2 regions of the Mesorhizobium sp. B2-8-5 genome follow, and region 1 is predicted to be linked to the other one. Evidence: riboswitches for the same ligand, from Rfam matches in the RefSeq annotation. Region 1 holds a riboswitch; the other holds the start of a gene.
What was found. Region 1 has a riboswitch for S-adenosylmethionine ahead of metX (homoserine O-acetyltransferase MetX). Riboswitches for the same ligand answer to the same signal wherever they lie in the genome.
Positions count from the first base shown of each region.

Region 2: linked by a shared signal. The riboswitch ahead of FJ430_RS31265 (O-succinylhomoserine sulfhydrylase) and the one ahead of metX (homoserine O-acetyltransferase MetX) in region 1 are both predicted to bind S-adenosylmethionine.

Region 1 covers NZ_CP083951.1:1,573,537-1,583,057, forward strand. The annotation lists gene FJ430_RS07650 (DUF1330 domain-containing protein) at 156-476, shown strand; gene FJ430_RS07655 (glycosyltransferase) at 607-1,599, opposite strand; gene metW (methionine biosynthesis protein MetW) at 1,654-2,268, opposite strand; gene metX (homoserine O-acetyltransferase MetX) at 2,348-3,517, opposite strand; SAM riboswitch at 3,613-3,690, opposite strand; gene FJ430_RS07670 (AraC family transcriptional regulator) at 3,861-4,715, opposite strand; gene FJ430_RS07675 (phytanoyl-CoA dioxygenase family protein) at 4,904-5,659, shown strand; gene FJ430_RS07680 (ABC transporter permease) at 5,794-6,816, shown strand; gene FJ430_RS07685 (sugar ABC transporter substrate-binding protein) at 6,970-7,938, shown strand; gene FJ430_RS07690 (sugar ABC transporter ATP-binding protein) at 7,998-9,515, shown strand.
Region 2 covers NZ_CP083951.1:6,393,064-6,402,584, forward strand. The annotation lists gene mmsB (multiple monosaccharide ABC transporter permease) at 1-1,077, shown strand, start outside; gene araD1 (AraD1 family protein) at 1,279-2,274, shown strand; gene FJ430_RS31260 (2'-deoxycytidine 5'-triphosphate deaminase) at 2,316-3,410, opposite strand; SAM riboswitch at 3,488-3,565, shown strand; gene FJ430_RS31265 (O-succinylhomoserine sulfhydrylase) at 3,622-4,812, shown strand; gene FJ430_RS31270 (ceramide glucosyltransferase) at 4,950-6,092, opposite strand; gene apaG (Co2+/Mg2+ efflux protein ApaG) at 6,370-6,762, shown strand; gene FJ430_RS31280 (Hsp33 family molecular chaperone) at 6,964-7,992, opposite strand; gene argF (ornithine carbamoyltransferase) at 8,116-9,027, opposite strand; gene FJ430_RS31290 (aspartate aminotransferase family protein) at 9,044-9,521, opposite strand, start outside.

The DNA of each region.
Region 1 (9,521 bases):
AACACAATCGACGTTCTGGCTAGGCGACAGCCCGCCGGGGCGATGGTCGGCGTTGTCTCGATGACGTCCAAGGTAATCGACCGGACTACCTGACTTTTGCATGATGACCCAACGAGGCCGGCCGATCGGCTTCAGTCCCATGAAGGAGCAGGATCATGACCGCTTACGCCGTTGCCCACATGCGCCAAGTCACGCCGGGTCCCTGGATGATCGAGTATCTGGAGAAGATCGACGCCACGCTGGCGCCGTTCGGCGGACGCTTCGTCGTCCATGGCGGCGATGTCGAGGTCGTCGAAAACAACTGGCCCGGGCATCTGATCGTCATCGAATTCCCCGACAGCCAGCATGTGCGGGACTGGTACCGGTCGCCCGCATATCAACAGATCCTCGAGTTGCGCACCCACAATTCTGAATCCGACGTGGTCTTCGTCGATGGCGTCGAGCATCCGCACAAGGCTACGGATGTGCTTGGGTAGCAGAACAGCGCGCCTTTCCTGGAATTACCCTAGCGCGTTTCACCGTTTCACGGAAACGGCGAACCGCTCTATCTCTTTGTTTCTACGCAATACCGGACGGAAAACCGCTCACACTTTTCCTGGAATTGCCCTAACTGTGCACGACATAGTCGGGCACGATTTCAGGTCCGTCGCGAACGAGCCCCGCCGCCAGGCTGAAATGGCCGAGAAACGCGAAAGTGTAGAACGTCAGGCCAACAATCGCCGCGAAGGGAATTTGCCAGGCCGGCATGCCGGTCTGCGGTGCGAGGTTGACCACGCGCCGCAGCGTGCGCCACGACATTGTCCCCCAGCGCGTGAATGATTTGACGATACGCTGAACCCTGCCAGGCGCGTGAAGCTCGACGAATTTTCGATCGGCGTCCCTGCCGGTCACCAGAGCGCGCCAAAAGAAGAACCGCCAGCCGCGCGGGGAATAGTGGTGAACGCGCGCGTCCACATTGACTATCTTGTGGCCTTCGCTCCAAAGCTCATGCATCAGCAGCGTGCAGGAGACCTTGAAGCCGTTGTGTGCTGGAAATGGGTGGCTGGATATCCAGTCGTGCCGAAAGGCGATGTTGTTGGCGTTGAGAGCACGTTTGGCTGCAAATTTTTTGTCCCCTTCGGCCAGGGGAAAGAACCAGAGCAGAGCAAAGGTCCGCGAGAAGAAGTCGTCGTGCAAAAGATAGGTGTAGCCGTTCACGCAGACGGTTTCCGGCCGTTTGAAGGGCGTCAACAGACCTGAAAGCCAATTTGGTTCGGCAACCGAATCCGAGTCGACGAAAACCACGATGTCGGCTTCGGTCAAAAGGACGCCATTGTTCTTGAGATCGTAGTAGCGGCCACCGGCACAGGCCGCGAAGACCAGCTCGGCGACTTGACCCAAGTGGGGTGCTTCGGCCTCGAAACTGCTGCGCAGCAAATCGCCGTCGGATGGCTCTCCGGCATGCGATATGATGACCGTGGGCCTGGCCATGCCGGCTTCGGAAACCGAGGCAATCTCGCGTGCGAGCGCGTTCAACCCTACGCTGACCTCAGCCCAGTCGATGAAGTTGGCATTCTCCATCTCGAGGACAACCGAATAGGTTGGTCGTTCCGCCATCATGTTCCACCCCGCCCGGCGCGAGACTTAGCAAAAAGCCCGGGGCGAAGCCACCCGTCAGCGCCTCAACAAAAACACCGCCTGCTGGCCGAAGAAGTTCCAGAACCACCAGGGCATCGACAGGCCGATCTTCTGGCCGTTGGCGTCGAGCGCGGTTGCTTTCTCGACCGTCGCGCCGAGTTCCTCGCACAGGTTGACGAAGTCGCGGATGGTGCAGAAGTGGATGTTGGGCGTGTCGTACCAGGAGTAGGGCAGGTCCTTGGTGACCGGCATCCTGCCCTTGATCAGCAGCGAAAAGCGCACGCGCCAGTGGCCGAAATTGGGGAAGGAGACGATGGCGCGGTTGCCGATCCGAAGCAGTTCGTCGAGCACGACCTTCGGGTTGCGCGTCGCCTGCAGCGTCTGCGACAGCACGACGAAGTCGAAGCCCTTGTCGGCGTAGAATTTCAGATCCGTGTCGGCGTCGCCCTGGATAACCGATAGCCCGCGCGCCACGCATTCATTGACGCCACGCTGCGACAGTTCCAGCCCGCGGCCGTCGACCTGCTTGGTCTCCTGCAGGAGTTCCAGAAGCACGCCGTCGCCCGAGCCGACATCGAGGACGCGCGAATTGGCCGGGATGAGATCGGTGACGACCTCGAGGTCGACACGCTGGGCGCGATTGACGCTCATGGCCTTGCCTCCTGCATGGCGCATGATCCAGCTCCGAAAAGTCCGCAACTTTTTGCGTTCGCTGACCTTCGGCTCGGGGTCATGCGCTGAGCCCCCTGGCGCGGGCTGCCGATGCGATGAAGCCGTTGATGGCCGCGAACAGCTCCGGCTCGTCGAGCAGGAAGGCGTCGTGGCCGCGATCGGTCTCGATCTCGACGAAGGAGACGGAAGCGCCCGCCGCGTTCAAGGCATGCACGATCGACCGGCTCTCCTCGGTCGGGAACAGCCAGTCGCTGGTGAAGGAGACCAGGCAAAAGCGCGTCTTGGTGCCGGCGAAGGCGTCGGCGAGGCGCCCGCCATGATCGGCGGCAAGGTCGAAATAGTCCATCGCGCGGGTCAGATAGAGGTAGGAGTTGGCGTCGAAGCGGTCGACGAAGGTCATGCCCTGGTGGCGCAGATAGCTTTCGATCTGGAAATCGGCGTCGAAGCCGAAGGTGAGCGCCTCGCGGTCTTGCAGGTTGCGGCCGAATTTGCGGTGGAGCGCTGCTTCCGAAAGGTAGGTGATGTGGGCGGCCATGCGCGCGACGGCGAGCCCCTTTTCCGGCCGCTTGCCGAAATCGAGATATTTGCCGCCATGCCACTCCGGATCGGCCATGACGGCCTGTCGGCCGACTTCATGGAAGGCGATGTTCTGCGAGGAATGGCGGGCGCCGCTGGCGATCGGCAGGGCGCAGAACACACGCTCCGAATGGCTCGCCGCCCATTCCAGCACCTGCATGCCGCCCATCGAGCCGCCAAGCACGCAGAACAGCTTTTCGATGCCGAAATGATCGACCAGCATCGCCTGCGCGCGCACCATGTCGCGGATGGTGATAATGGGCAGGTCGAGCCCATAAGGCTTGCCCGTCGCCGGATTGGTCGAGGCCGGGCCGGTCGAGCCGAGACAGCCGCCGATGACGTTTGCGCAGATGACGAAGAAGCGGTTGGTGTCGATGATCTTGCCTGGGCCGATCAGCACTTCCCACCAGCCGGGCTTGCCGGTCACCGGATTGGTATTGGCCACGTGCTGGTCGCCCGTCAGCGCGTGGCAGACGAGGATGGCGTTGGAGCGCGCGGCGTTGAGCGTGCCATAGGTCTGGTAGGCGATCTGGAAAGGCGACAGCAGCGTGCCGGCGTCGAGCTTCAGCGGCTTGTCGGGGCCGAACTGCAGCACCGGGCTCGACGGATGGTCGGCCTCGTCCTTGGTCCTTGCAGCGCGCTGAGCGGCCATGTCCATCCTCATCCTGTCCGCATCGGTCTCGTCCCGACGCGGTGTCCGGCCGGCAGCGGACAACAAAAAACCGGCATTGCCGTCGCAAAGCCGGTTACAGGTTGCAAACGGCCCTTTAGCGAGTTGTTTAACGTGGCTGCAAGCCGACCGGCCAAATCACCACGGAAGTCTGGCAGTTCTTCTAGGACCAGCGCCGCGCTTCGTCAACGGGTAGCCTCCTCGCGGCGCTCCAGTCGGTTCACCGCACCCAAGCAGGCCATTTCCTGCCAAGCCAACACATGGCCTGCCTTGTCTTGTCGCAGTTTCTTGCCGGAAAGCCGTGTGGCGCCTTCACGGAATCTGTTCAGCGCTTCGACGCAACACCTAATTCGCTGCGCCGCCAGGCCGAAGGCGAAATGCCAACGGATCGCCTGAATTCGCGACCGAAATGATAGACGTCGCAAAAGCCGCATGTCTCGGCAATCTCGGCGATCGGCTGGTCGTCCTGCACCAGCAGCGACTGCGCGTGCATCAAGCGCTCGCGCATCAGCCACTGATGCGGGCTGGTGCGAAGATAGCGCTGAAACATCCGCCGGGTCTGCGACGGCCCGAGCCCGGTGACGGCCGACAGGGCCGACGCGGTCCATGCGAAACCGAGCGCCCCGCGCATCGCCTCGATACCAGAAGCGAGCGGTTTCGGCAGGTCGTCGCTATCCGGCCCCGCCAACGCGCGATCGATCAGGAGCAGGAATTCGGCAACCAGTTGCGAAAGGCGCAGATCGAGGCTGGCGTCGCGGCGGCGCAACGCGGCAAACAGGCGCTCGAACCATGGGACTGGAGTTGTTCCCTCGGCGAAGGTGGCGCGCGGCGTGCCCTCTCCGAACAGCTTGCGCCGCAGGATGGCGGGCTCCGGGCCGTCCAGCCTGAACCAAAGTACCGTCCAAGGATCCCGGGGATCGGCGGAATGGACGTGCGGAGCCTCGTTCGCCATCCAGACCAATTGACCAGCCCCGACGTCTATCCTTTGCCCAAGCGTTTCGACATAGCCGGCGCCGGCAAGACAGTAGATGATGTCCTGTCCGGGATAGACGGCGCGTTCTATCCGGTAATCCGGTCCGGCGGCGACTTTTCCGGCGCGCAGCACGCTGAACGCGGCGCGGGTCCAGGCCGGGGCTGGCACATAGTGGAAACTCTCAATTACGGACGTTCTTTTGTGCATGCGCGTTTTATACAAAAAATACGTTCCCTTTGTCCATTTTGTTCCGCGGCGGAGGGGCTAAATTCTCCTCAAGAGCCTGGGATTTCCGGCCGGAAACGGATCGGAACCAGGCCTTCAAAAAGGTTCAGGGGCGCCCGTGCCGCATCGCGGGACGCTTTGGGGTTCCAGGGAGAATACCGATGCTCGCGATGACCAGACATGAAGCCGAGCTTTACGCTCGCGACGGCTACATCATTCGCCGTGGCCTGCTGGGCGCCGGTGAAGTCGCCAACTTTCGCGACCACGCCCGCAAGCAGCTCGCGGAGGAGCAGAGCAAGGGCGGCGTGATGTCCAAGGGCGACAAGGAGGGCAAGACCACGCTGCTGAAGATGTGGACCAAGGCCGAAGACGACAAATACGGCCTGCTGGCCCGCGACGAGCGCATGGTCGATCTGGCCGAGGACGCCGTCGGCAAGCCGATCTACCTCTACAGCCACAAGATGACGATGAAGCAGCCCAACGAAGGCGGCGCATGGGAATGGCACCAGGACTTCGGCTACTGGTACAATTACGGCTGCCTGGCACCGGAAATGATGAGCATCTACGTCGCGCTCGACAAGGCGACCCGCGAAAACGGCTGCCTTCAGGTGCTCAAGGGCACGCACAAGCTCGGCCGCCTCAATCATATCCGCGAGAACGAGCAGACCAATGTCGAGCATGAGCACCTGGAAGCTGCCCTGAAGCGCTTCGAGCACATCTATGTCGAGATGGAGGCGGGCGACGCCCTGGTCTTCGACGGCAACCTGCTGCACCGTTCGGACGCGAACCGCTCGGACACGTATCGCTGGGGCTATATCTGCTCCTACAACGCGGTCGAGAACGCGCCCTTCAAGAAGGTGCGCGAATACGGCAACTACGAACAATTGCGCAAGGTGCCTGCCGGTTCTTTCCAGCAGGCTTCCTGAGCAAGCACGACCGGGCAGAAGCCCGGCCTTGAGGACATCGAACCGGGCTTGGGCCCAGGCTGCGGATCGATGGGGAGATGAAGAACAGCGACGGACGGCTGCAGCCGTCGCGCCGCCGTCGAGGGAGGAATGGGATGGCCGATACGGTCAGGAGCGGCGCGCGCGCGGCAGCCGCAGGCCGGTTTGAATTGTCGCGACTCTTGCGGGTCCGTGAGGCTGGCGTGTTCATCGCGCTGGTCGTGATCTGCTTGTTCCTGACCTTCGCGACCGACAGCTTCCTCACGTCGCTGAACCTCTTGAACATAGGCCGACAGGTTTCGCTGCTCGGGATCATGGCGGTCGGCATGACATTCGTGCTGATCTCCGGCGAGGTGGATCTGTCCGTCGGATCGACCTACGCCTTTTCGGGGCTTGCCACCGGCATGCTGATCGTCGCTGGCTGGGGGTTGTTGCCGGCGCTCGCGGTCGGCCTCTTCGCCGGCGCCGTCATCGGCGTCATCAACGGTACCCTGTCCACCTACGGCCGCCTGCCCTCGCTCATCGCCACGCTCGGCATGCTCAGCATCGTCCGCGGCGCCGCGCTCATCCTGACCAACGGCCAGCCCGTCACCGTCAACGCGCGCAACGGCGCGCTTCCCGACGTTCTCGACACCTTCAACTTCATGGGTCAGGGCTATCTGTTCAGCGTCATTCCGATGCAGCTCGTGTTCTTCGCCGTCATCGCCGTGCTGGCATGGCTGGTGCTTTCCTATTTGAACTTCGGCTTCCGGGTGTATGCCGTGGGCGGCAGCGCCAAAGCGGCGCGCGTGTCGGGCATTTCCGTCAACACCGTGAAGATCTGGGCTTTCGTGCTGATGGGGCTGCTCGCCGCCTTCGCCGGCATCCTCAGCCTCGCCTTCCTGCCCAGCGGGCAGGCCGGCCGCACCGGCCTCGGGCTGGAGCTCGACGTCATCGCCGCGACCATCGTCGGCGGCGCCTCGCTGTCGGGCGGCGAGGGCACCATCCTTGGAACCATACTCGGCGTGCTGATCATCGGCGTGATGCGCAACGGCCTTGTGCTGATGGGCGTCTCGCCCTTCGTGCAGGAACTGATGATCGGCCTCGTCATCATCATCGCCGTCGGCATCGACAAATGGACAACGCGCCGCGCGGCCTAGAACCGGATTCGGGTTTCAGGCGGCATCAACCTGAAATCTGAATCCGGTTCCAAATCAGGGAGATAGAGCATGATGTCGTCCGAAAACCGCTGCACACTTTTCGGCATCATGCTCTGAGGGCAATCAAGCCAGACAAAAAAGGGAGGACTATCCATGAAAATCAGACACGTCATTCTCGCGGCGGCGCTCAGCCTGCTGCCCACGCTCGCGCATGCCGAGGCCAAGCTTGCCGATTTCTCGCTCGCCGATCGCATCAAGGCCAAGATCGCCGCAGGCCAGCCGCTCGACATCTACGTTTCCTACCATGACGTCTCGAACGAATTCGCGCCGTTCATGAAGGCCGGCGTGCAGCGGGCGGCAACCGAGGACAAGGTCAGCGCGCAGTTCATCGGCCCGGTCGGCGCCGATGCCGACGGCCAGATCAGCGAGATCGAGACGCTGATGGGCAAGATGGACGGCCTGGCGATTTCATCGGTGTCGACCGACGCGCTGGCGCCGCTGATCGACAAGGTGATCGCCGCCGGTATCCCGGTCGTCACCTTCAACACCGACAATCCCGAAAGCAAGCGCCTGGCTTTCGCCGGGCAGGATCTCGTGCAGTCGGGTCGTGAGGCCGGCAAACTGATGGCCAAGGTCCTCGGCGGCAAGGGCAAGGTGATGATCACCACCATCGACGCCGCCGCCCAGTGGTCGCTCGACCGTGAAAAAGGCGCGCGCGAGGCGCTGAAGGCCGAGCCCGGCTTAGAGGTGGTCAGCACGCTGAACACCGGCACCGATCCGCAGAAGATCTATTCGGCGATCGAGAACGCCATGCTGGCGAACCCCTCGATCTCCGGCATCCTGTCGCTGGAGTGTTGCTCCACTCCCGCCGCCGGCACCTGGGTCGAGCGCAACAAGGCGGCCGACAAGGTGAAGGTGGTCGGCTTCGACCTGCTCGACCAGACCGTGCAGCTCGTGCAGAGCGGCGACGTGCAGGCCACCATCGACCAGGCTCCGGAAAAGCAGGGCTTCGCCGCGGTCGACCTCCTCGTCCAGTTCCTCAAGGGCCAGACGATCGAGAACCTCGACACCGGCGTCGGCGTCTACACCAAGGAGAACATTGCCGAGGTGGCCAAGAAGTAACAATGCCAGCGTGACGGGCCGGCGGGCCGCAGGTTCCGCCGGCCCGTCGAGCCAGCTCGATGACGGCCGCCCCCTCCCTCGCAAACATCGTCGAGATCGCCGGCGTAACCAAGCGGTTTCCCGGTGTGCTCGCGCTTGACCGTATTTCCGTCGGCTTCCGGGCCGGCGAGGTTCACGCCGTGATCGGCGAGAACGGCGCCGGCAAGTCGACGCTGATGAACATCCTGGCCGGGGACCTGCGCCCCGATGGTGGCAAGCTTCTGGTCGAGGGCAGGGACGTGAAACTTTCCTCCCCGCTCGACAGCCGCGCCCACGGCATCACTGTCGTCTATCAGGAGCTGGCGCTCTGCCCGACGATGAGCGTGGCCGAAAACATCATGATGTCGGACATGGCGGCGCGCTCTGCCGTTTCGTTGCTGCCGCGCGATATGATGCGGCGGGAGGCGCGCGATGCGCTTACCCGGCTCGGCATGGGCGGCCTCGATCCCGACACCAAGGTCGGCCGCCTCTCGGTCGCCGAGATGCAATTGGTCGAAATCGCCGGCGCCATCCGCCAGAATGCCCGCGTGCTCGTGCTCGACGAGCCGAATTCGGCGCTTTCCAAACGCGAAAGCGAAAGGCTGTTCGAGGTCGTCAGGCAGCTCCGCGCCGAGGGCGTGACCATCATCTACGTATCGCACCATCTGCGCGAGGTGCTGGATATCGCCGACCGCGTCACGGTGATGCGCGATGGCCGCACGATCGTGACGATGGACAATGAGGGCCTGTCGGAGGACCAGCTCATCCGGGCCATGGTCGGTCGCGACCTCGACGCCGCCATGCAATGGTCGCTTCAGGTCGAACCCAGGCTTGAAGACGAGGACACCGTGCTAACAGTCGAGAAGCTCGAGGCGGCGGGGCTGGAGGACGTCAGCTTCAGCGTGCGCGCCGGCGAGATCCTCGGCATCGGCGGACTTCCCGATTCCGGCAAGGACGGACTTGGCGACGCGCTTTTCGGGCTCTGCGCCCGGCGCGGCAAGGTCACCATCGACGGCAAGGAACTGCGCGGCGCCGATCCACTTGCCGCGATCCGCCTCGGCATGTCCTTCGTTCCGGCCGACCGGCGCGGTTCCGGCGGCCTTCTGCAGATGAGCGTGGCCGACAATGTCGTCTCCGCCTCGCTGCCGCGCTTTTCGCTAGCCGGCTTCGTGCGGCGCGGCGCGGTGAAACGCGAGGCCCGCGCCCAGGTCGCGCGGCTCGATGCGCGGATTTCACATCTCGGCCAGAAACTGGGAACGCTTTCGGGCGGCAACCAGCAGAAGATCATCCTCGGCCGCAGCCTCGTCACCAATCCGCGCGTGCTGGTGCTGCACGAGCCGACACGCGGCATCGATGTCGGCGCCAAGGCGGAAATCTACTCGATCCTGCGCGGCATCGCCGGCGAAGGCATGGCGATCGTCATGATCTCTTCGGAGATACCGGAGTTGATCATGAATGCCGAACGAGTGCTTGTGCTGCGCGACGGCCGCCTGTCGGGCGAACTCACCGGCCAGGCTATCACCGAGACGGCGATCCTAGCATGCGCCATGACATCGTGAGACGGG
Region 2 (9,521 bases), 1.6 Mb from region 1:
ATCGTGATGGCGCTGGGCATGCTGCTGGTCATCGTCTCCGGCTATATCGATCTCAGCGTGGGATCGGTCGCCGGTTTCATCGGCGCGCTCGCCGCGATGATGATGGTGATCTGGCCGCTCGGGATATTCTCGAATCCGCTGGTGGTTTCGATCATCTGCTTGATCGTCGGCGGCCTCATCGGCGCCGCGCAAGGCTACTGGATCGCCTATCACAAGATACCGAGCTTCATCGTGACGCTGGCGGGCATGCTGATCTTCCGCGGCATCTGCCAGGCGCTGCTCGGCGGCGGCTCTTCGGTCGGCCCGCTTCCGCCCGACTTCAAGGCGCTGAGCTCCGGCTTCATCCCGGACGTAATCGGCCCGCTGATGCTGATCCCGCCGACGGTGAATGCCGCCGGCAAGACCATCGTCGGCAGCGGCTTGACGCTGCATATGACGACGATCGTGCTGGGTCTGGTCGCGGTGCTCGCCTATGCCTATTTCGGCTTCAGGACGCGGCGCAAGCGCGAGCGGCATGGCTATGAGGCGGAGCCCTTCCCGCTGTTCGTCGTCAAGACGCTGGTCGGCAGCGCGCTGGCGCTGTTCCTGGTCTTCCAGTTCGCGAGCTACAGGGGCCTGCCGGTCGTGCTCCTGGTGATGGGCGTGCTGATCTCGCTGTTCGTCTTCGTCACCAAGCGCATGACCATTGGCCGCCGCATCTACGCCATGGGCGGCAACGCCAAGGCCGCGCAGCTCTCGGGCATCAATACCGAGAGGCTGACGCTGCTGGTCTTCATCAACATGGGCGTGCTTTCGGCGCTGGGCGGCCTGATCATCGCGGCGCGCCTCGGCCAAGCGGTGCCGGCAGCGGGTCTCGGCAGCGAGCTCGACGTCATCGCGGCCGTCTTCATCGGCGGCGCCTCGGCGATGGGCGGCGTCGGACAGGTGATCGGCGCCGTGGTCGGCGGCTTCATCATGGGCGTGATGAACAACGGCATGTCGATCATGGGCGTCAATGTCGACTGGCAACAGGTGGTCAAGGGCCTGGTGCTGCTCGGCGCCGTGATCTTCGACGTCTACAACAAGAACAAGGCCTGAAGGCCGGAAGCGGATTTAAGGAGGCATACGGGTTTCAGATCGCGAAGCTGCCGGCAACCCGTCGGCGCCGAGAGTCCAGCAAGGACCCAGGCTCGCGAACGCAATCCGGACGAAGCGTTTCAACCGTGGCGGGGATTGCTCCGCGCCGCGCCAGTCAAGGCTTGCCCGCGGGCGGCCGGCAAAATGAGAGAGGATTTCAACATGCTGATCTCCCAGATCCTCGACGACGCCGAGACGATCCGCGTCGTCGCCCGCAACGGCGGCGGCAAGACAAGGATCATCAACGGCGCGCGCAGCGTCTATTCGCTGGCGATGGAGGCCGCGCGCACCGGCACCGGGCTCGAAGCGCTGATCGAGCGCAAGGGCTATGGCGAGACAGTCGATCTCGATGCCGCCTACAAGAGGGGCAGGCTGGTGTCGCCGATCAACCACCCCGATCCCGCGCATCTGCATCTCACCGGCACCGGCCTGACGCATCTCGGCTCCGCGGCGACGCGCGATTCCATGCACAAGAAGCTCAGCGAGGGCGGCGAGGAGGAGCTCACCGATTCCATGAAGATGTTCCGCATGGGGCTGGAAGGCGGCAAGCCCGCCAAGGGACAGGTCGGCGTGCAGCCGGAATGGTTCTACAAAGGCAACGGCACGATGGCGGTGGCCCCCGGCGCGCCCCTGATGTCGCCGGCCTTTGCGCAGGACGGCGGCGAGGAGCCGGAGATCGCCGGCATCTATGTCATCGGCGATGACGGCGCGCCGTTCCGCGTCGGCTTCACGCTATCGAACGAATTCTCCGACCACGTGACGGAGCGGGTGAACTATCTGTTCCTCGCCCACTCCAAGCTGCGCAACGCTTCGTTCGGTCCGGAGATCCTGATCGGCGACCTGCCGGCCGACATCCGCGGCGGATCGCGCATCTGGCGCCACGGCAAGCTTTTGTGGGAAAAGCCGTTCCTGTCCGGCGAAGCGAACATGTCGCACACCATCGCCAATCTCGAGCACCATCATTTCAAATATTCGGCCTTCCGCCAGCCGGGCGACGTGCATGTGCACATGTTCGGCACCGCGACGCTGTCCTTCGCCGATGGCATCAGGACCGAGGCCGGCGACACGTTCGAGATCGAAGCGCAGGATTTCGGCCTGCCGCTGCGCAACCCGCTGGAGATCGAAAAGCCGGTCAAGGTGGCGGTGAAGGCGCTGTGAGAGCGTGATCTCCCCCAAGGGGGAGATCAGCAGCTCAGACCTTAGCGCGCGGCGCGAAAATGCTTGGAGAGCTTCAGGCCCTGCGCCTGGTAGTTCGATCCCAGGTCGGTGCCGTAAAGAGCCTGCGGGCGCTGCAGCATGTGCTCGTAGACGAGACGGCCGACGATCTGGCCGTGGTCGAGGATGAACGGCACCTCGTGGCTGCGCACTTCGAGCACAGCGCGGCTGCCGCTGCCGCCGGCGGCGGAGTGGCCGAAGCCTGGGTCGAAGAAGCCGGCATAGTGGACGCGGAACTCGCCGACCAACGGATCGAAAGGCGTCATCTCGGCGGCGTAGAGCGGCGGCACGTGCACCGCTTCGCGCGAGACCAGGATGTAGAATTCGTCGGGGTCGAGCACGAGTTCGCCGGCGCCGCTCTTGTAGATCGGCTCCCAGAAATCGACGACATCCTGCGCGGCGCGCTTGTCGACATCGACCAGGCCGGTGTGGTGCTTGCCGCGATAGCCGACAAGGCCGTCCTTGTCGCCGTCGAGGTCGATGGAGAGCGCGATGCCGCCGCCTGAAATATTGGGCGGCTCGGTGGCGACCAGCATCTCGGCGCGGTGAAGGTCGCGCAACTCGCTCTCCGAAAGCACCGCGTTGCCGGTGCGGAAACGGATCTGCGACAGCCGCGAGCCGGCCCGCACGACGATCGGGAAGGTGCGCGGGCTGACTTCGAGATAGAGCGGCCCGTGATAGCCGGCGGCGATCTTGTCGAACTCGTGGCCGCGATCGGTCATCACCCGGGTGAAGATGTCGAGCCGCCCGGTCGAGCTCTTGGGATTGGCGGAAGCGGACACATTCGAGGGCAGCGCCAGGCTTTCGAGCAGCGGCACGATGTAGACGCAACCCGTCTCCAGCACGGCGCCCTCGGCGAGGCTGAATTCATGCAACTTCAGCCGCTCGAGCTTGTCGGCTACCCGATGATCGGGGCCGGGCAGGAAGGAGGCTCGCACGCGGAAGGCCGTGTCGCCGAGCCTCAGGTCAAGGCTGGCCGGCTGGATCTGGTTGGTGTCCAGCGCGCGCGGCGACTTCAGCGCACTGGACTGGAACAGCGCGGAAATATCCTGGTCGGGAAGAATGCCTGTCTGCCGCAAAGTCTTACTCCGCTCTGCTGGTACAAACCTCTTAATGAAGCCGGCAATTGACGCAAGCGCGGCGCGGGTTTAAAGCGTCGTTATCCCGTGGTGATTTGGCCGGTCGGCTTGCAGCCACGTTAAACAAGTCGCTAAAGGACCGTCGAGCCGCAAGGCTATATGGACCGGTTGCGACTTCGCGGCCGGTTTTTTTGTGTCTGGAAGCAGGGCTATGAGCACCAAGAAGCGCAACTGGAAACCTCAGACGGCACTCGTGCATGGCGGAACGCTGCGTTCCGGCTTCGGCGAGACATCCGAGGCGATGTACCTCACCCAGGGCTATGTCTATGAGACCGCGCAAGCCGCGGAAGCCCGCTTCAAGGGCGAGGAGCCCGGTTTCATCTATTCGCGCTACGCCAACCCGACGGTCGACATGTTCGAAAAGCGCATGTGCGCGCTCGAAGGCGCCGAGGATGCCCGCGCCACCGCTTCCGGCATGGCGGCCGTCTCGGCCGCGTTGCTCTGCAGCGCCAAGGCCGGCGACCATATCGTTGCGGCGCGCGCCCTGTTCGGCTCCTGTCGCTGGGTGGTCGAGACGCTGGCGCCGCGCTACGGCATCCAGGCGACGCTGGTCGACGGCACCGACATCGCCAATTGGGAAAAGGCGATAAGGCCGAACACCAAGCTGTTCTTCCTCGAAAGCCCAACCAATCCGACGCTGGAAGTGGTCGACATCGCCGCGGTTGCCAAGCTCGCCAATTCCATCGGCGCGCGCGTGATCGTCGACAATGTCTTCGCCACGCCGCTGCAGCAGAAGCCGCTGCAGCTCGGCGCCCATATTGTCGTCTATTCGGCGACCAAGCACATAGACGGCCAGGGCCGCTGCCTCGGCGGCGTCATCCTGTCCGACAAGAAATGGATCGACGAAAACCTGCACGACTACTTCCGCCACACCGGTCCCAGCCTGTCGCCGTTCAACGCCTGGACGCTGTTGAAAGGCCTGGAGACGCTGCCGCTGCGCGTGCGCCAGCAGACCGAGAGCGCCGGCAAGATCGCGGATTTCCTCGCCGGCCGATCGGAGATAGCCCGCGTCATCTATCCGGGCCGGGCCGATCATCCGCAGGCGGATGTCGTCAAGAAGCAGATGTCGGGTGGCTCGACGCTGATCTGCCTCGACGTCAAGGGCGGCAAGCAGGCGGCCTTCGCCTTTCAGAACGCGCTCGACATCGTGCTGATCTCGAACAATCTCGGCGACGCCAAGAGCCTGATCACCCATCCGGCGACGACCACGCACAAGAATCTGAGCGACGACGCGCGGGCCGAGCTCGGCATCGGGCCGGGCACGCTCAGGCTCTCCGTCGGCCTGGAGGACGCCGACGACCTGCTGGAGGACATCGAGCAGGCGCTGAAGGCGGCCAAATAAGACCTGTAGCGGCGACCGTCACTACACAGGACTTTAAAGCGCGTCGCGCTGAAGCGGATTCAGGCGACGCGCTTTAAGGCTTTGTTTTCATGCATGTCGTTATCGCAAAACCGCTGCACACTTTTGCGCGACATGCATTAGGCAAGCTCTTCCAGTTCGGTCATCGCCTTGGTGCGGATGGTCATGGCGTTGCCGCGCCATTCGACGGCGCCGCCGAACCAGGCGCGCGCCCAGATGGCGGGCAGCAGGGCATCGCGCACGAGCATCGCGGTGACGCTGCGCGGCGACAGGTACCAGCCCTTCGCAAAGGCCAGGAGGCATTCCGGCAGGTAGGCGATCGCCAGCACGCCCAAGGCCGTCGTGGGCAGGCTGACGCCGGCGCTTGCCGCCGCAATCAGCGCCAGCAGCAGCGGCACCGCAGCGCCGGTCAGGATCTCCGGCGCGAAGAACAGCGGGAAGGTGACGCGGCGTAGCCGCGCCCAGCGCGCCTGGCGCGACCAGATCTCGGCGAGCCGGCGCTGGCCGAGCGGCTGCTCGAAAGGCGAAGCGACGAGATTGACGCGCAGGCCCAGGCTGTTGACCAGCTTGGTGGCGGCCGCGTCCTCGGCGATCTCGGCGGCCAAAGCCTGGATACCGCCATTGGCATCGAGCATCGGCTTGTTCCACAGCATGCTCTTGCCTTGGGCGAAGCCGAGCCCAAGCGCCTCGCCGGCATACTGCCAGCGCGCCTGCAGCGTGTTGAGGAAGGCGCATTCGACTTCGGCCCAAAACCCATCCGGCCGCGAGCCGATCGGCGTCGAGCAGACGAGGCCGGTATCCGGGCGCCATGCCGCCATCAGGTGCTGAATATAGTCCTTCGGCATCAGAACATTGGAATCGGCGAGGACCACCCAATCGTGCCGCGCAGCCTGCCAGCCCTTGATGCAGTTGTTGAGCTTGGGGTTGGCGCTGACGCGATCGTCGCCGATCAGGAGTCGCGCAGGCACCTTCGGATAGCGCGCGATCGCCGCATCGATCAGCTTGACCACCGGGTCTTCGGCATGCGCAACGCAGAAGATCAGCTCGTAGAGCGGCCAATCGAGCGAGAAGGCGCGCTGCAGGGTCTCCTGTGTGAACGGCTCGACGCCGCGCGACGGCACGATGATCGAGACCGGCTGTGCGCCGACGGGCGGCGCAATGACATGCCGCCATTTCAGCCGCGACGCGGCGAGCAGGATGCTGGTGAGATTGGACAGAAGAAGGGCTGACGAAGCCAGGCCGGCTGCGATAGTCAGTTCCATCGAGATCTGGTCACTCTCTATCTCTTTGTTTTCACGCAATTCCGGACGGAAAACTGCTCACACTTTTCCTGGAATTGCTCTCGGCCGCATGCGCCCATTTCATTAGTTACAGAGCGCCCGAGTCGCCCGGCACGGTTTGTGCACACCAACATTGTCATGTGTCACTTAAATGACATTGTTTTTCGGCACGTGCGCTACAAGGCTGGCAGGATGGTCGGCGTTGCGCGCCCAACAGCGAAGCGCAACGAATGTTCTGCAGCGGCAACCGGAGTGGCCCATGTATCGCGCAGTGACGCGCAACATCGAAGTGCTAGTCAGGCCCTTCTATCTGGAGGACCGCTCCGATCCGTCCGAGAACCGCTATGTCTGGGGCTATCAGGTGACGATCGACAACCGCTCCGACGAGTTCGTGCAGCTTGTGTCGCGCTACTGGCACATCACCGATGGTCGAGGCCGGGTCGAGGAGGTGCGCGGCGCCGGCGTCGTCGGCGACCAGCCGGAACTCAATCCTGGCGACAGCTACCAGTACACCTCGGGCTGCCCGCTCTCGACGCCGTCGGGCATCATGGTCGGCCATTACACGATGCGCAACGGCCGCGGCGAGACGTTCGATATCGCCATTCCGGCTTTCTCGCTCGATATGCCGGGGACAAGGCGCACGGTGAATTAGGCGTCGGCGATTAGCGTCTTTCTCCCCGTTCCACGGGGAGAAATGCCCGGCAGGGCAATGAGGGGCAGCGCCAAATTTCTGAGATTTTTTGAGGCAGACGACCGCGTCGCCAGCGTGTCGCTATCACCACCAACCAAGGCGTTGCCCCTCATCCGCCCTTCGGGCACCTTCTCCCCGTGGAACGGGGAGAAGGTAAAGACGCTACTTCGCGAACTCGGCCGGGTCGAAGTCGTATTGCGTCGAGCAGAACTCGCAGGCGACGTGGATGCCGCCGTCCTCGGTCGAGTCCTTGATCTCCTGGGCCGAAAAGCCTTCGAGAATGCCGCGGATCTTGTCGCGCGAGCAGGAGCACTGGTCGGCGACCGGCACGCCGCGGAAGACGCGCACGCCATGTTCGTGGAACAGCCGGTAAAGCAGCCGCTCGGCGCCCACCGTCGGGTCGATCAACTCGGTCGGCTCGATCGTGCCGAGCAGCGCCAGCAACTCCTGCCAGGAATTGTCGGCCGGGTGGTCCGCAACGTCACGCGGATCGCCGTCGCCACCGGAAATATCGGGAACGCGCATGCGCTCCGGCGATTGCGGCAGGAATTGCGCCAGGATGCCGCCGGCGCGCCACTGCTCGCGTGCGCCCGCCGGGCCGGGCGTGACCAGCTTGGCGACCGACATCTTGATCTCGGTCGGGATCTGCTCCGACTGCCGGAAATAGGTACGCGCGGCATCCTCCAGCGAGGTGCCGTCGAGCTGGACGATGCCCTGGTAGCGCTGCGTATGCGTGCCCTGGTCGATGGTTAGAGCCAGGACGCCGTTGCCGAGCAGCGTCTGCTGCGAGGTCTCGCCGGCGGCGGTCAGCGCCTGCAGCCGGTCGGCATCGAAACGCGCATAGGCGCGCAGCGCATGCGGCGTGGTGAAATCGGCCACCAGCATGTCGACCGGACCGTCGGTGCGGGTCTGCAGGATGAACTTGCCTTCGAACTTCAGCGAGGTGCCGAGCAGCACGGTGAGCACGCAGGCTTCCGCCAGCAGGCGGGCGACCGGCTCTGGGTAATTGTGGCGGCTCAAAATAGCGTCGAGCATCGGCCCGAGCTGCACGGTACGGCCGCGCACATCGAGCGGCGCGACCTCGTAAGGCACGACGTGATCGTCGCCGGCGAAGCCAAATTCACCGAGTTGGGGTTTATGCTCAGCCAAGGTCTGGGTTTCCAACATGACAAAACTCCGGGGCGCAGCCATGCAACCCGATGAGCCGCATGCGTCGAAGCGCGTTCAATTTACGTGATGGCCCGCAAATAGGCATCACATATCCCCAGATCAAGTTGAGCCCGATCGGGCCGGAAGCGGTCAGGTCGGCCCTTCTCAAGCGCCCAGGCACCAGGCCAGCACCGCCTTCTGGGCGTGCAACCGGTTCTCGGCCTCGTCGAAGACCACCGAATGCGGCCCGTCGATCACCTCGTCGGTGACCTCCTCGCCGCGATGCGCCGGCAGGCAGTGCATGAACAAAGCATCGGCCTTGGCCTTTGCCATCAGCGCCGCATTGACCTGATAGGGCAGGAAGACGTTGTGGCCGCGGGCGCGATGCTCTTGGCCCATCGAGACCCAGCTGTCGGTGACGACGCAGTCGGCCTTGTCGACGGCCTCCTCGGCGGACCTGGAAAACCGGACCTTGCCGCCATTGGCTTTCGACCAGTCGACATATTTCTCGAACGGCTCGCTGCCTTCCGGCACCGCGACATTGAGATTGAAGCGGAACCGAGCCGAGGCTTCCAGGAGCGAATGCAGCACATTGTTGCCGTCGCCGGTCCAGGCGAAGGTCTTGCCGGCCACCGGCCCGCGATGTTCCTCAAAGGTCATGATGTCGGCCATGAGCTGGCAGGGGTGCGTGTCGTCGGTCAGCCCGTTGATCACCGGAACGGTGGCGCTCTCGGTGAGCTCCAGCAGCCGGTCATGCGAGGTGGTGCGGATCATGATGGCGTCGACGTAACGCGACAGCACCTTTGCCGTGTCGGCGATCGTCTCCGACCGGCCGAGCTGCATCTCGGTGCCGGTCAGCATGATGGTCTCGCCGCCGAGCTGGCGCATGCCGACATCGAAGGAAACGCGCGTGCGCGTCGACGGCTTGTCGAAGATCATGGCCAGCACCTTGCCATCGAGCGGTTTTGAACGCTCGCCCGCCTTGAGCCTGGTCTTTCGCGCCACCGCGTCGTCCAGCATGATGCGCAGGTCGCCTGCGGAAACGGCGGATAGATCGGTGAAGTGGCGAACACTCATCGGCAGGTTCCAGAAATTATTTGGCGGCTTCGGCCGCAATCGCGTCGGTCAGGCTCTTGGCGCCGCCGCGAATGCGCTCCAGCGCCTCGCCGATCTCCTCGTCGGTGACGGTGAGCGGCGGCAGGAGGCGGATGACGTTGTCGCCCGCCGGCACGGCAAGCAGGTGCTGGTCGCGCAGCGCCATGTTCACCTTGGTGTTGGGCATGGCGCATTTCAGGCCGAGCATAAGGCCGGTTCCCCTGATGCCCTCGATGACGTCGGGGAATTCATCGGCCACCGCCGCAAGGCCCTGCTTCAGAAGCAGCGCCTTGCGCTGCACGTCCTCGAGGAAGCCGTCGGCCAGGACAATGTCGAGCACGGCGTTGCCGACGGCCATCGCCAACGGATTGCCGCCGAAGGTGGTGCCGTGCACGCCGGCCGTCATGCCGGTCGCCGCCTCGTCGGTGGCAAGGCAGGCGCCCATCGGAAAGCCGCCGCCTATGCCCTTGGCGATC